3 regions of the Actinomadura sp. B10D3 genome follow, and region 3 is predicted to be linked to each of the others. Evidence: predicted binding sites of a transcription regulator. Region 3 holds the regulator's gene; each other region holds the start of a gene.
What was found. The regulator HrcA, encoded in region 3, represses chaperone genes, less so after heat shock. The targets are predictions, from matches to a motif close to TTGGCACTCTCNNNNNGAGAGTGCCAA.
Positions count from the first base shown of each region.

Region 1: a site for HrcA is predicted at 1,486-1,512, ahead of ABGB11_RS23150 (FmdB family zinc ribbon protein). Genes of this name have one in related genera too.
Region 2: a site for HrcA is predicted at 1,858-1,884, ahead of groES (co-chaperone GroES). Genes of this name have one in related genera too.

Region 1 covers NZ_JBDPLY010000015.1:172,529-176,440, reverse strand. The annotation lists gene ABGB11_RS23155 (MMPL family transporter) at 1-753, opposite strand, end outside; gene ABGB11_RS23150 (FmdB family zinc ribbon protein) at 1,083-1,448, opposite strand; gene ABGB11_RS23145 (potassium/proton antiporter) at 1,607-3,091, opposite strand; gene ABGB11_RS23140 (NAD(P)-dependent oxidoreductase) at 3,195-3,912, opposite strand, start outside.
Region 2 covers NZ_JBDPLY010000016.1:80,618-84,529, forward strand. The annotation lists gene ABGB11_RS23685 (SAM-dependent methyltransferase) at 551-1,771, opposite strand; gene groES (co-chaperone GroES) at 2,005-2,316, shown strand; gene groL (chaperonin GroEL) at 2,401-3,912, shown strand, end outside.
Region 3 covers NZ_JBDPLY010000030.1:11,057-14,968, reverse strand. The annotation lists gene ABGB11_RS33445 (16S rRNA (uracil(1498)-N(3))-methyltransferase) at 1-219, opposite strand, end outside; gene dnaJ (molecular chaperone DnaJ) at 310-1,446, opposite strand; gene hrcA (heat-inducible transcriptional repressor HrcA) at 1,447-2,457, opposite strand; gene ABGB11_RS33430 (DUF3097 domain-containing protein) at 2,663-3,478, shown strand; gene hemW (radical SAM family heme chaperone HemW) at 3,475-3,912, opposite strand, start outside.

The DNA of each region.
Region 1 (3,912 bases), on a different contig from region 3:
GGTGGCGACGCCGAAGACGAGGACGGTCAGGATTCCGGCGCTCTGCCCGTTGACGGTGAGGTCCGCGTACTTGGCGAGCAGGTACACCGTCGACTGGGCGAGCCCCAGGGCGAAGACCGCGCTCAGTACTGGGACGAACCAGAGAAGGGGGCTGCGGTAGATGAAGAGCAGCAGGACGATGACGACGAGGCCGGCGGCCATGAGCAGGAAGCCGTCGAGGCTCTCGAAGACCTTGAACTGGTCGGCGCCACCGCCCGCGGGTCCGGTGACGTGGGAGGTCAGGCCGGGAGGCCCGCGCTCGGCGAGGTCACGCGCGTCGTCGACCGCGGCGATCAGGTCCACGTCCGTCAGGGGCACCAGCGTCTGGAGGGCCTTGCCGTCCTTGGACGGGAAGGGGCCCTGCACCTGCTGCGCGCCCGGCAGCTTCGTGAACGCGGCGGCGTCCGAGGCGGCCTTCGCCTTGTCCGCCGGGGTGATGCCGCCGGACCGCTCGTAGACGACGACGGCGAGCATCGTCTCGTCCTTGCGGAACCGCTCCTCCAGCTCGACGACCTGGGTCGATTCGGCGCCGGACGGCAGCCAGGCCGCCGCGTCGTTCTCCTCGACGTCGCCGAGCTTGCCGGCGAGGGGGCCGAGGGCCGCCAGCAGGACGATCCACAGGGCGAGGACGGCCCATTTGGTGCGCCGTCCGGCGATCAGTCCGGCCAGGCGGTGTGACCGGGAATTGGGGGGAGCCGGGCTGGGTGCGCTCATGGTTCCTCCTGTGTGCACAGGGCGATGTCCGAAAGACGAGATATATCGTGTCTGCCGTAGAGTCTCTCGACTCCCGAGAGATGTCAAGTACTATCGCGAAATCGCGAGGAGAGAACCGTGCGGGCCCCCAGGTCGTCTCCCATCCCCTCAATGGTCGCGAAACCGCACCTCTCCGCGCCTCCGGCGAGAGGAGGGAACGCGGCTACCCCCTTCGGGTCACAAAAAAGCCGCCGCCTACACCGGAAGTTGTAGGCGGCGGCGTCAGAGCACCACGGAAGCCGGGGGATCCGCGCGGGGATCCCCCGGTGGGCGTACGGGAACCGGGAAGGTCAGGCGACCTTCTCGGACGAGGAGGAGGACGACGTGCTGGAGGACGAGGCGCTTCCAGACGACGACGTCGAGGAGTCGGAGGACGACGAGGACGACGAGGACGAGTCCGACTTGGCGGAGTCGCCTCCCGAGGAGCCGTTGGACGAGCCGTTCGCGGACGCCCCCGCGGTCGAGGACGGCGTGCCGGAGCCGCGGCTGTCGGTGCGGTAGAAGCCCGACCCCTTGAAGATGATCCCCGCGGCGGAGAAGACCTTGCGGAGCTTGCCGGTGCACGCCGGGCATTCGGTCAGCGCGTCGTCGCTGAACTTCTGCACGACCTCCAGAGGCTCGCCGCACTCGGTGCAAACGTACTGATACGTCGGCACGGTTCCTCCTAGCTGACGCAACCCGGCCGAGACCGGACTGGCACTCACTCTGAACGACTGCTAATGGTACCGGTGTCTCGAACAGGATTCGTCCCCGGGATGTTCCCTGGCCGTCCCCGGGATGCTCCCCGGCCGTCCCGCCCCGCCCGAGCGCTCGTTCAGGCGCCCGTCTCGCCGAACCAGCCCGCCAGCCTGCCCTTACGGCTGACCGCGCGCAGCCGCCGCTCCGTGGTATCGCGCACGGCGGCGGTGGTCACGACCAGGAGCGTGTCACCCGCCTGCAAGGGCGTGGACGGTTCGGGGACGAAGCTCGTCCCGCCCCGCACGATGAGCGTGACCGACGCGCCGGGAGGCAGCCGCAGCTCGAAGATCTCCACGCCGTTCAGCAGCGAGTCCTCGGGGATCCGGACCTCCAGCAGGTCGGCGTGCAGTTCCTCCAGCGGCGCCGCCTCGACGCCCAGCTCGCGGGTCTGCTCGTCGCTCTTGAGCCGGCACAGGCGCGCCGCCAGCGGCAGCGTCGGCCCCTGGAGGGCGGTGAACACGACGACGATGTTGAAGACGAGCGCGAAGATCCGGTCGGCGTTCTCGACCTCCGCCACCATCGGGATGGTGGCGAGGACGATCGGGACGGCGCCCCGCAGGCCGGCCCAGGACGCGAACAGCTTCTCGCCCCACGTCAGCTTGAACCCGATCGTGGACAGCACGACCGACACCGGCCGGGCGATGAGCAGCAGCACGAAGCCGACCACGAGCGCGGGCAGGATCTGCGCGGGAAGGTCGCCGGGGTCGGCCAGCAGGCCGAGCATCACGAACAGCCCGATCTGCGCGAGCCAGCCGACGCCCTCGGCGAAGCCGCGGGTCGCCGGGCGGTGCGGGAGCCGCGCGTTCCCGAGGACGAGCGCGCTGACGTAGACGGCGAGGAACCCGCTCGCGTGCAGCAGGGAGGTGGCCCCGTAGGCGACGATCGCCAGCGACATGACGGCGATGGGGTAGAGGCCCGACGCGGGCAGCGCGATGCGGCGCAGCGCCTGCGCGCCCAGCCAGCCGATGGCGACGCCCATGATGGCGCCCGCGACCAGCTCGTACACCATCACGCCGAGCAGCTCGGCGAGGTTGGGCGCGCCGCTGTGGGCGCTGAGCGCGATCACGATGATGACGACGGGCGCGTCGTTGAAGCCGGATTCGGCCTCCAGCAGGCCGGTCAGCCGGGACGGCAGCGGCAGCCGCCGCAGCACCGAGAACACGGCCGCCGCGTCGGTCGGCGCGAGCACCGCGGCCAGCAGGAACGCGGGCTGCCAGTCCAGGCCGACGAGCCACATGGCGGCGAGCGCCACCACCACGATGCTGATGAGCGTGCCGAGGGTGGACACGCTGACCGCGGCGGGCACCGAGTGCCGGACGTGTCGCCAGCTGGTGGTGATGCCGCCTTCGGCCAGGATCAGGACGAGGGCGGCGAAGCCGAGCGTCTCGGCCAGCTCCGCGTTGTCGAACTGGATGTGGAGGGGGCCGGACTCGCCGATGAAAAGGCCGAGGCCCATGTACGCCAGCAGGGTCGGCAGTCCCGCCTTGTGGGACAGCCTGACCGCGACGATGGCGCTGAGTACGAGCGTGGCCCCGAGGAGTAGCCAGATGTCGAGGTGCACATCCCACCCTTCGGGGTCGTCAAAGTTGATCGTTTAGGAATCCTACAGATTCATCGGCAAATCGCATATTTACGGTTGAGGGATGGCGCGTCGCGGAGCGTGGCTAACGGCGTTTGACCTGCGGTTTTACCCCGTTGACCACGTTCTGCACGTTTCGTCCCTGGATGGCCGCGGTGACGTTGTCCTGCACCATCGCGACCAGGGTGAGCTGGGACTGCACGGACGCCCCGGCGGCGTGCGGCGACAGGAGGACGTCCTCGTGGGAGCGCAGCGGATGCTCCTGCGGGAGCGGTTCCTCGTCGAACACGTCCAGGGCCGCCCCAGCCAGGCGTCCCGAGTCCAGAGCGGCCAGGACCGCGTCGTCCGGCGCGATCCCTCCGCGCCCCACGTTCACCAGCATTGCCTTGTCCGGCAGCAGGGCGAGACGGTCCGCGCCTATCAGCCCTCTGGTCTCGTCCGTCAGCGGCAGTGCCAGGACGAGGATGTCGGACGTCGCCAGGAGGTCGTCCAGCTCGCGGTACGTGGCCACGGCCTCGGCGCGCTTCCGCCTCGTCCAGTACGAGACGGTGCAGCCCAGCGCGGTGAACAGCCGCGCCGCCTCGGCGCCGATCGCCCCGTACCCCACGATGCCGACGCGCTGCGCGTGGATCTCGCGGGGCCGGCGCCCCGCCATCTCCATCTGCGGCCACCCGCCCGCGCGCACGGCCCGGTCGCCCCACGCCAGGTTGCGGCACAGCGCGAACGCCGCGCCGACCGCCCATTCGGCGACCCCCCGCGCGTTGAAGCCGGCCGCGTTCGCCACCGGCACGCCCGCGGCGGCC
Region 2 (3,912 bases), on a different contig from region 3:
TGCGGAATGCGCCTGTTATCCGGCTGGGGTGAATAGCGCGGAATAGTCGGGCGGGCGAGGGATTTCCTGCTTCACGGCTCTTGCGGTGATCGTGGTGATGGGTGCCGTCCGGTGGACGGCGGGGATGGCCGCGGCGTCCGGCGTTCTGTCCGTACATCTCGTCCAACATCGGCAGTTCCCGAACCTCCGGTCCACTACGGCCGGGCGATGCGTGTGCGGACGGCGTGATGCCGCGGAACGCGCCGCGGGGCATTTCGGGGACGCATTGGGGCCCGCGGAGTCCCGGCCGCTGAACCTGCCTTGGTGTTTTCCGGCCGGTTGATCTCGCCGGGCCGTTTTCCCGGGCTCCGGCGGCGCTTGCCGGGCGCCCGTAATCCCGGTGGTGAACGCAATGCCGGAAAGCGCCGATGATTTGCACGGCCATGGCGCGTCGCGCGGCCCCCCTTGGTGTTGCCCGCCGCGGGGAAGATCTTTGGGCAGGGTTGCCGTCCGGGCGCCCGTCCGGGCGGGTCAGACGCCCGCGACGCGGGTCAGGCGGCCGCGACGCGGGTCAGGCGGCCGTGACCGGGTGGGCGAGCAGCGCGACCGGGTCGCCGCCGACGCGCGTGACCACCAGGGTCAGCTCCTTCGCGCCGCGTCCGGCGCGCCGCCCGCCGAAGCCGAGGTCGCGCCGGAGCCGGTCGACGTCCACGGCCGAGCCGCGCTTCTTCACGGTCAGCACCCCGATCTCGCGCCGCCGCAGCTCCGCGCGCAGCCGCTTCACCGAGAACGGCAGCACGTCCTCCATCGCGTAGGCGGAGGCGAACGGAGTCGGACGCAGCTCATCGGACGTGATGTACGCGATGTTCGGATCGGCCAGGCCGCCGCCGACCAGCTCCGCCACCTCGCCGACCAGATGGGCGCGGATCACGGCTCCGTCAGGCTCGTACAGGTAACGGCCCCACGCACGCACGTCCGGAACGTCGAACCCCTGCGGCGTCAGCGTCCACACCTCCGGATCGAGGTCGGACGACAGCAGCGTGGCACGGCGCCCCACCTCCCCGGCCAGCTCACCCAGCCACAAGGCCGCTTCCTTGACGTCACCACCGACCGAGACCCATTCGGCCTCAGCGCCGTCCGGAACGGCCTCATGGGGGATGCCGGGCGCGACCTTCACGCAGGCGGCCGGCGTCTTGGCGGCCATGTCGAGGACGACGTCGAGCGGCGGCTCGTACGAGCGGGGATCGAACACCCGGCCTCGCGCGGTCCGCCGTCCAGGGTCGGCGAACACCGCGCCGAACTCGCACGGGTCCTCCTCGGTCGCGTCACCCACCCGTACGGAGGCAAGACCGTCCAGCCCGAGAGCGGTCACGTTCGCCTGGGCCACCTCGGCAGTGAGCGGGTCGAGTTCCACGCCCTCCCCGGCGAGCCCCGCGTGCGCTCGGGCGACGAGGTCGGCCCCTATCCCGCATCCCATGTCGAGGACACGCGCGCCGTGGAGCCGGTCTGCGAACCGTCCCGCCCTGTAGGCCGCCACGCTCGCGCGGGTCGACTGCTCCAGCCCTGCCTGGGTGAAGTACATGCGCTCGGCGTCCGCGCCGAACTTGGCCCGCGCCCGCACGCGCAGCCGCGCCTGCGTCAGCGCGGCGGCGACGAGCGCGGGATCGTGCCGTTCGCGCAAGCGGGACGCGGTGGCGAGGAGTGCGCCCTCGCCCAGGTCCGCCGCGGCCGTCTCGCGGAGGAGCTCCTGCCCGGAGGGGGTGCGCAGGGCCCGGAACGACGCGATGTCCATAGAGTGGAAGGTAGCCCCCGGTGAACTGCGTGCGGCGCCTCCGTGTCCGTGTTGACGGGCCAACGGGCACGGAATAGTCTCCATGTCTGGCACTCTCATAGTGAGAGTGCCAACACAGCGACAAAGGTCGGTCTGGCACCCGCGACGGCAGGCCGGTCCAGGGTCGCCTCTTCTGTCACATGTGCTGGCCGGTCATCCGTGGCCGGCCGAGGACCAATCGAAGGGGAGGTCAGATCGTGACGACCGCCACCAAGGTTGTTCTCAAGCCGCTTGAGGACCGCATCGTCGTCCAGCCGCTTGAGGCCGAGACCACCACCGCGTCGGGCCTGGTGATTCCGGACACCGCCAAGGAGAAGCCCCAGGAGGGCACCGTCCTTGCCGTTGGCCCGGGTCGCGTCGACGACAAGGGCGAGCGCGTCCCGGTCGACGTCAAGGTCGGCGAGGTCGTGCTCTACAGCAAGTACGGCGGCACCGAGGTCAAGTACAACAACGAGGAGTACCTCGTCCTCTCGGCCCGCGACGTGCTCGCGGTCATCGAGAAGTAATCACCGAGACGTGATGCACCCGCCCCGGTCGGCGCCGCCTTCGGCGGGCCTGCCGGGGCGGATCGCGTAAAGAGGAGTATCCGCATGGCGAAGATCCTGGAGTTCGAGGAGGACGCTCGCCGGGCTCTTGAGCGCGGCGTCAACGCTCTCGCGGACGCCGTCAAGGTGACGATCGGCCCGCGCGGCCGCAACGTCGTCATCGACAAGAAGTTCGGCGCGCCGACGATCACCAACGACGGCGTCACCATCGCCCGCGAGGTGGAGCTGGAGGACCCCTACGAGAACCTCGGGGCCCAGCTCGCCAAGGAAGTGGCGACCAAGACCAACGACATCGCGGGTGACGGCACCACCACGGCGACCGTCCTCGCGCAGGCGCTGGTCCGCGAGGGCACCCGCAACGTGGCGGCCGGCGCGTCGCCGCTCGCCCTCAAGCGCGGCATCGACGCGGCCGCCCAGTACGTCTCCGACCAGCTGCGCAAGTCGGCCCGCGAGGTCGGCGAGAAGGGCGAGATCGCCCACGTCGCCACCATCTCCGCGCAGGACCCGCAGATCGGCGAGCTCATCGCCGAGGCGTTCGACAAGGTCGGCAAGGACGGCGTCATCACCGTCGAGGAGGCCCACACCATGGGCCTCGAACTGGAGTTCACCGAGGGCCTCCAGTTCGACAAGGGCTACCTGTCGCCGCACATGGTCACCGACCACGAGCGCATGGAGGCCGTCCTGGAGGACGCCTACGTGCTCATCGTGGACGGCAAGATCTCCAACGTGCAGGAGTTCCTGCCGCTGGCCGAGAAGGTCGCGCAGACCAAGAAGCCGCTGCTCGTGGTGGCCGAGGACGTCGAGGGCGAGGCCCTCGCGCTGCTGGTCGCCAACAAGATCCGCGGCACGTTCACCTCCGTCGCGGTGAAGGCGCCGGGCTTCGGCGACCGCCGCAAGGCGATGCTCGGCGACATGGCCACCCTGACCGGCGGCCAGGTCGTCAGCGAGGCCATCGGCCTCAAGCTCGACTCCATCGGGCTGGAGGACCTCGGCCGCGCCCGCCGGATCACCGTCACCAAGGACGCCACCACCATCGTCGACGGCGAGGGCTCCGCGGACGAGATCAACGCGCGGGTCAACCAGATCAAGGTCGAGATCGAGAACAGCGACTCCGACTGGGACCGCGAGAAGCTGCAGGAGCGCCTGGCCAAGCTGGCCGGCGGCGTCTGCGTGCTGCGCGTCGGCGCCGCCACCGAGGTGGAGCTGAAGGAGAAGAAGCACCGCCTGGAGGACGCCATCTCGGCGACCCGCGCGGCGATCGAGGAGGGCATCGTCTCCGGCGGCGGCAGCGCGCTGGTGCACGTCGGCAAGGAGGGCTTCGACTCCCTCGGCCTGTCCGGCGACGAGGCCACCGGCGCAGAGGCGGTCCGCCGCGCGCTGAACGAGCCGCTCCGCTGGATCTCCGAGAACGCCGGCCAGGAGGGCTACGTCGTCGTCTCCAAGGTGCAGGCGCTGCAGGCCGGCCAGGGCTACAACGCCGCGACCGGCGAGTACGGCGACCTGATCGCCCAGGGCGTCATCGACCCGGTGAAGGTCACCCGCTCCGCGGTCACCAAC
Region 3 (3,912 bases):
GGGCTGGCGGTGCCGGGCCAGCACGTCCAGCGTGAGGGAGGCACGGTCGGCGGCGGTGACCACGCACTCGGCCAGCAGGCCCTCGCCGTCGGTCAGGTCGACGCGCTCACCGGGACGCAGCCGCCGCACGGCCGCGGCGTGCCGTCCCTCGGGCCCGTCCAGCAGGACCGAATCGCGCCGGAGCGCGTCGGTCCCGGCGAGGAAGACCGGCGGGCTCATGCGGTCTCCGTTCGCTCATGGGCGTTCGCCAGTGCCGCCCTGCTCGATGTCGCCGCGGCGGCCCTCCTGGTAGGCCGCCGCCACTGCGCTTCAGTGCTGGTTGAACACGTCCTTGATGCGGGAGAACACCCCGCTGCGCTGCCCGGGGGCGAACTTGCCGGGCGGGCGCTCCTCGCCGCGCAGCGCCGCCAGACGGCGGAGCAGCTCCTCCTGCTCCTCGTCGAGCCGGTTCGGCGTCTCCACGTTCACGTGGATCATCAGGTCGCCGCGGCCGCTCTCGTTGAGGTGCCGGACGCCCCGGTTGTAGAGCGTGATGACCTGCCCCGACTGCGTGCCGGGCTTGATGTCGACGCTCTCGGCCGCGTCCAGCGTCTCGATCGTGACGCTGGTGCCGAGCGCCGCCGCCGTCATCGGGATCTCGACCGTGCAGTGCAGGTCGTCGCCCTCCCGCTCGAAGATCGGGTGGGGCTTCTCCACGATCTCCAGGAACAGGTCGCCGGGCGGGCCGCCGCCGGGGCCGACCTCGCCCTCGCCGGCGAGCTGGATGTGGATGCCGTTCTCCACGCCCGCGGGGATCTTGACCTTGACGGTGCGCCGGGTGCGGACCCGGCCGTCGCCGGAGCACTCGGTGCACGGGTTGCGGATCACCGAGCCGAAGCCGCCGCACGCCGGGCACGGCCGGGCCGTCATGACCTGGCCGAGGAACGAGCGCTGGACCTGCTGCACCTCGCCGCGCCCGTGGCAGGTGTCGCACGTCTCCGGGTGCGTGCCGGGCGCGCAGCCCGACCCCTCGCACGTCGCGCAGGCGACCGCGGTGTCGATGGACAGCTCCCGGGTCGTGCCGAACGCGGTCTCGGCGAGGTCGAGCTCGACCCGCAGCGTCGCGTTCCGGCCGCGCCGCGCCCGCGACCGGGGGCCGCGCGAGGTCGCCGTGCCGAAGAAGGCGTCCATGATGTCGCTGAACGGGAACCCGGCGCCCCCGAAACCGCTCGCGCCCGCCCCGCCCGCGGCCGCGAACGGGTCCGCGCCGAGGTCGTACATCTCGCGCTTCTTCGGATCGGAGAGCACCTCGTAGGCCTGGGTGATCTCTTTGAACTTCTCCTGGGTCTCCGGATCCGGGTTGACGTCCGGGTGGAGTTCCCGCGCGAGCCGGCGGTAGGCCTTCTTGACCTCGTCGGCGCTGGCGTCCCGCCGGACGCCGAGGGTCGCGTAGTAGTCGTTCGCCACTTACGACCCCGCCAGGATCTGTCCCACGTAGCGTGCCACTGCCCGTACCGCTCCCATCGTGCTGGGGTAATCCATGCGTGTAGGCCCGAGCACTCCCAGCCGGGCCAAGGTGAGGTCGCCCACGCCGTAGTCGGCGGCGACGACCGAAGTCGACTTGAGCCCCTGGTCGGGGTTCTCGGTGCCGATCCGCACCGTAACTGTAGAGGAGTCGCCGGTCTCGCCGAGCAGCCGCATGAGGACGACCTGTTCCTCCAGCGCCACGAGCACCTCCCGCAGGCTCTGCGAGAAGTCCACGGCGGCGAGGTTGGCCGCGCCGGCGAAGACGATCTTCTCCTCGTGCTTCTCGACGAGCGTCTCCAGCAGGACCGACAGGACCGCCGCGGCGACCGGCCGGTCGTCCGGGCCCACCTTCTCGGGCAGGTCCGCCACGGCCGCCGGGACGTCGCCGAGACCCAGCCCGTCCAGGCATGTGTTCAGCAACGCCCGCAGGTGCCCGATCGATTCCTCGGAGATCGGCCCGGTCTCGATGACGCGCTGCTCGACCCGCCCGGTGTCGGTGATCAGGACGAGCAGCAGCCGGCCCTCGGCGACCGGGACCAGTTCCACGTGCCGCACCGTCGAACGGGTCAGCGACGGGTACTGCACCACCGCGGCCTGCCGCGTCAGCTGCGCGAGCAGCCGGACCGTGCGGCCGACCACGTCGTCGAGGTCGTACGCCCCGGACAGGAACGTCTCGATGGCGCGCCGCTCCGCGATCGACAGCGGCTTGATCGTGGACAGCCGGTCGACGAACAGCCGGTAGCCCTTGTCCGTGGGGACGCGCCCGGCGCTGGTGTGCGGCTGGGCGATGTAGCCCTGCTCTTCGAGGACCGCCATGTCGTTGCGGATGGTCGCCGGCGACACGCCGAGGTTGTGCCGGTCCGCGAGCGCCTTGGAGCCGACCGGCTCGTTGGTGGACACGTAGTCCTCGACGATGGCGCGCAGGACCGCGAGCTTCCGGTCGTCCAGCACGTTTCCCACCTCCTTCGTCGGCTCGGGATGCGCCGCTGGCACTCCATACTCCCGAGTGCCAAGTGTACGGCCCCGAGAGGCCCCCTGGCGTGCCCGCGGCCGCCCCGTGCGGCTGCGCGATCCTATCCGTATCGGACGCCTGCGCCACGCCGAGGAACGAGGGACGACGCCGCGCGGGCACTCCGCCGGGTTAATGTGCGGACCCGTGGTGAGTAAGAACTACGGAAACGACGTGCTGGCCGGCGACTGGCGCAGGCCGCGCAAGGGGCTCATCCCCGAGGTCCCGGCCGAGCCGGGGCTCGTCGCCGAGGACCCCGACAGCGGTTTCTGCGGCGCCGTGGTCGCCTGCGACAAGTCCGGCGTCACCCTGGAGGACCGGTTCGGCAAGCGGCGGGTGTTCCCGCTGGCGAAGTCCGGCTTCCTCATCGACGGCGAGCCGGTGACGCTGGTCCGGCCGCCGGCGGCGCCCGGGAAGCCGGCGCGCTCGGCGTCCGGGTCCATCGCCGTCCAGGGGCTGCGGGCGCGGGTGGCCAAGGAGAGCCGCATCTACGTGGAGGGCGTCCACGACGCCGAGCTGGTCGAGAAGATCTGGGGCCACGACCTGCGCGTGGAGGGCGTCGTCGTGGAGTACCTCGAAGGCGTGGACGACCTGCCCGCCATCGTCGAGGAGTTCGCGCCGGACGAGGGACGCCGCCTGGGGGTCCTCGTCGACCACCTCGTGGACGGCTCCAAGGAGTCGCGGATCGCCGAGCGGATCACGTCCCCGCACGTGCTCGTGACCGGCCACCCGTTCATCGACATCTGGGAGGCCGTCAAGCCCGCGGCGGTGGGCATCGGCGCCTGGCCCCGCATCCCTCGCGGCGTCCCCTGGAAAGAGGGCGTCATCGCCGAACTCGGCTGGGGCGACGACACCGGCGCCGCCTGGAAGCGGATCCTCGCCTCGGTGAACACCTACACCGACCTCGAACCGGCCCTTCTGGGCCGGGTCGAGGAACTCATCGACTTCGTGACGGCGCCCTAGGTCAGGTCTCGGAGGACGGCGTCGGCCAGGAGGCGGCCCTTCCGGGTGAGGACGGCCCGACCCTGCCCATAGGGCGCGGGCTCGATCAGGCCGTCGTCGATCGCCCTGCGGACGGACTCGTCGTCCAGGAGGGTGGCGGGGCAGCCCTGCGCCAGGCGCAGTTCGAGCATGATGCGCTCGAAGCGGCGGTCATCGTCGTCCAGGATCTCCCTCGCGTGCGCGGGCGTCGTGCCCTCGGCGAGGCGGGCGGCGTACGCGGCGGGATGCTTGACGTTCCACCACCGGGTGCCGCCGACGTGGCTGTGGGCGCCCGGCCCGACGCCCCACCAGTCGGCGCCCGTCCAATAGAGCATGTTGTGGCGGCAGGCGGCGCGGGGGTCGGCGGCCCAGTTGGAGATCTCATACCAGCGCAGGCCGTGCGCGCTGAACAGCTC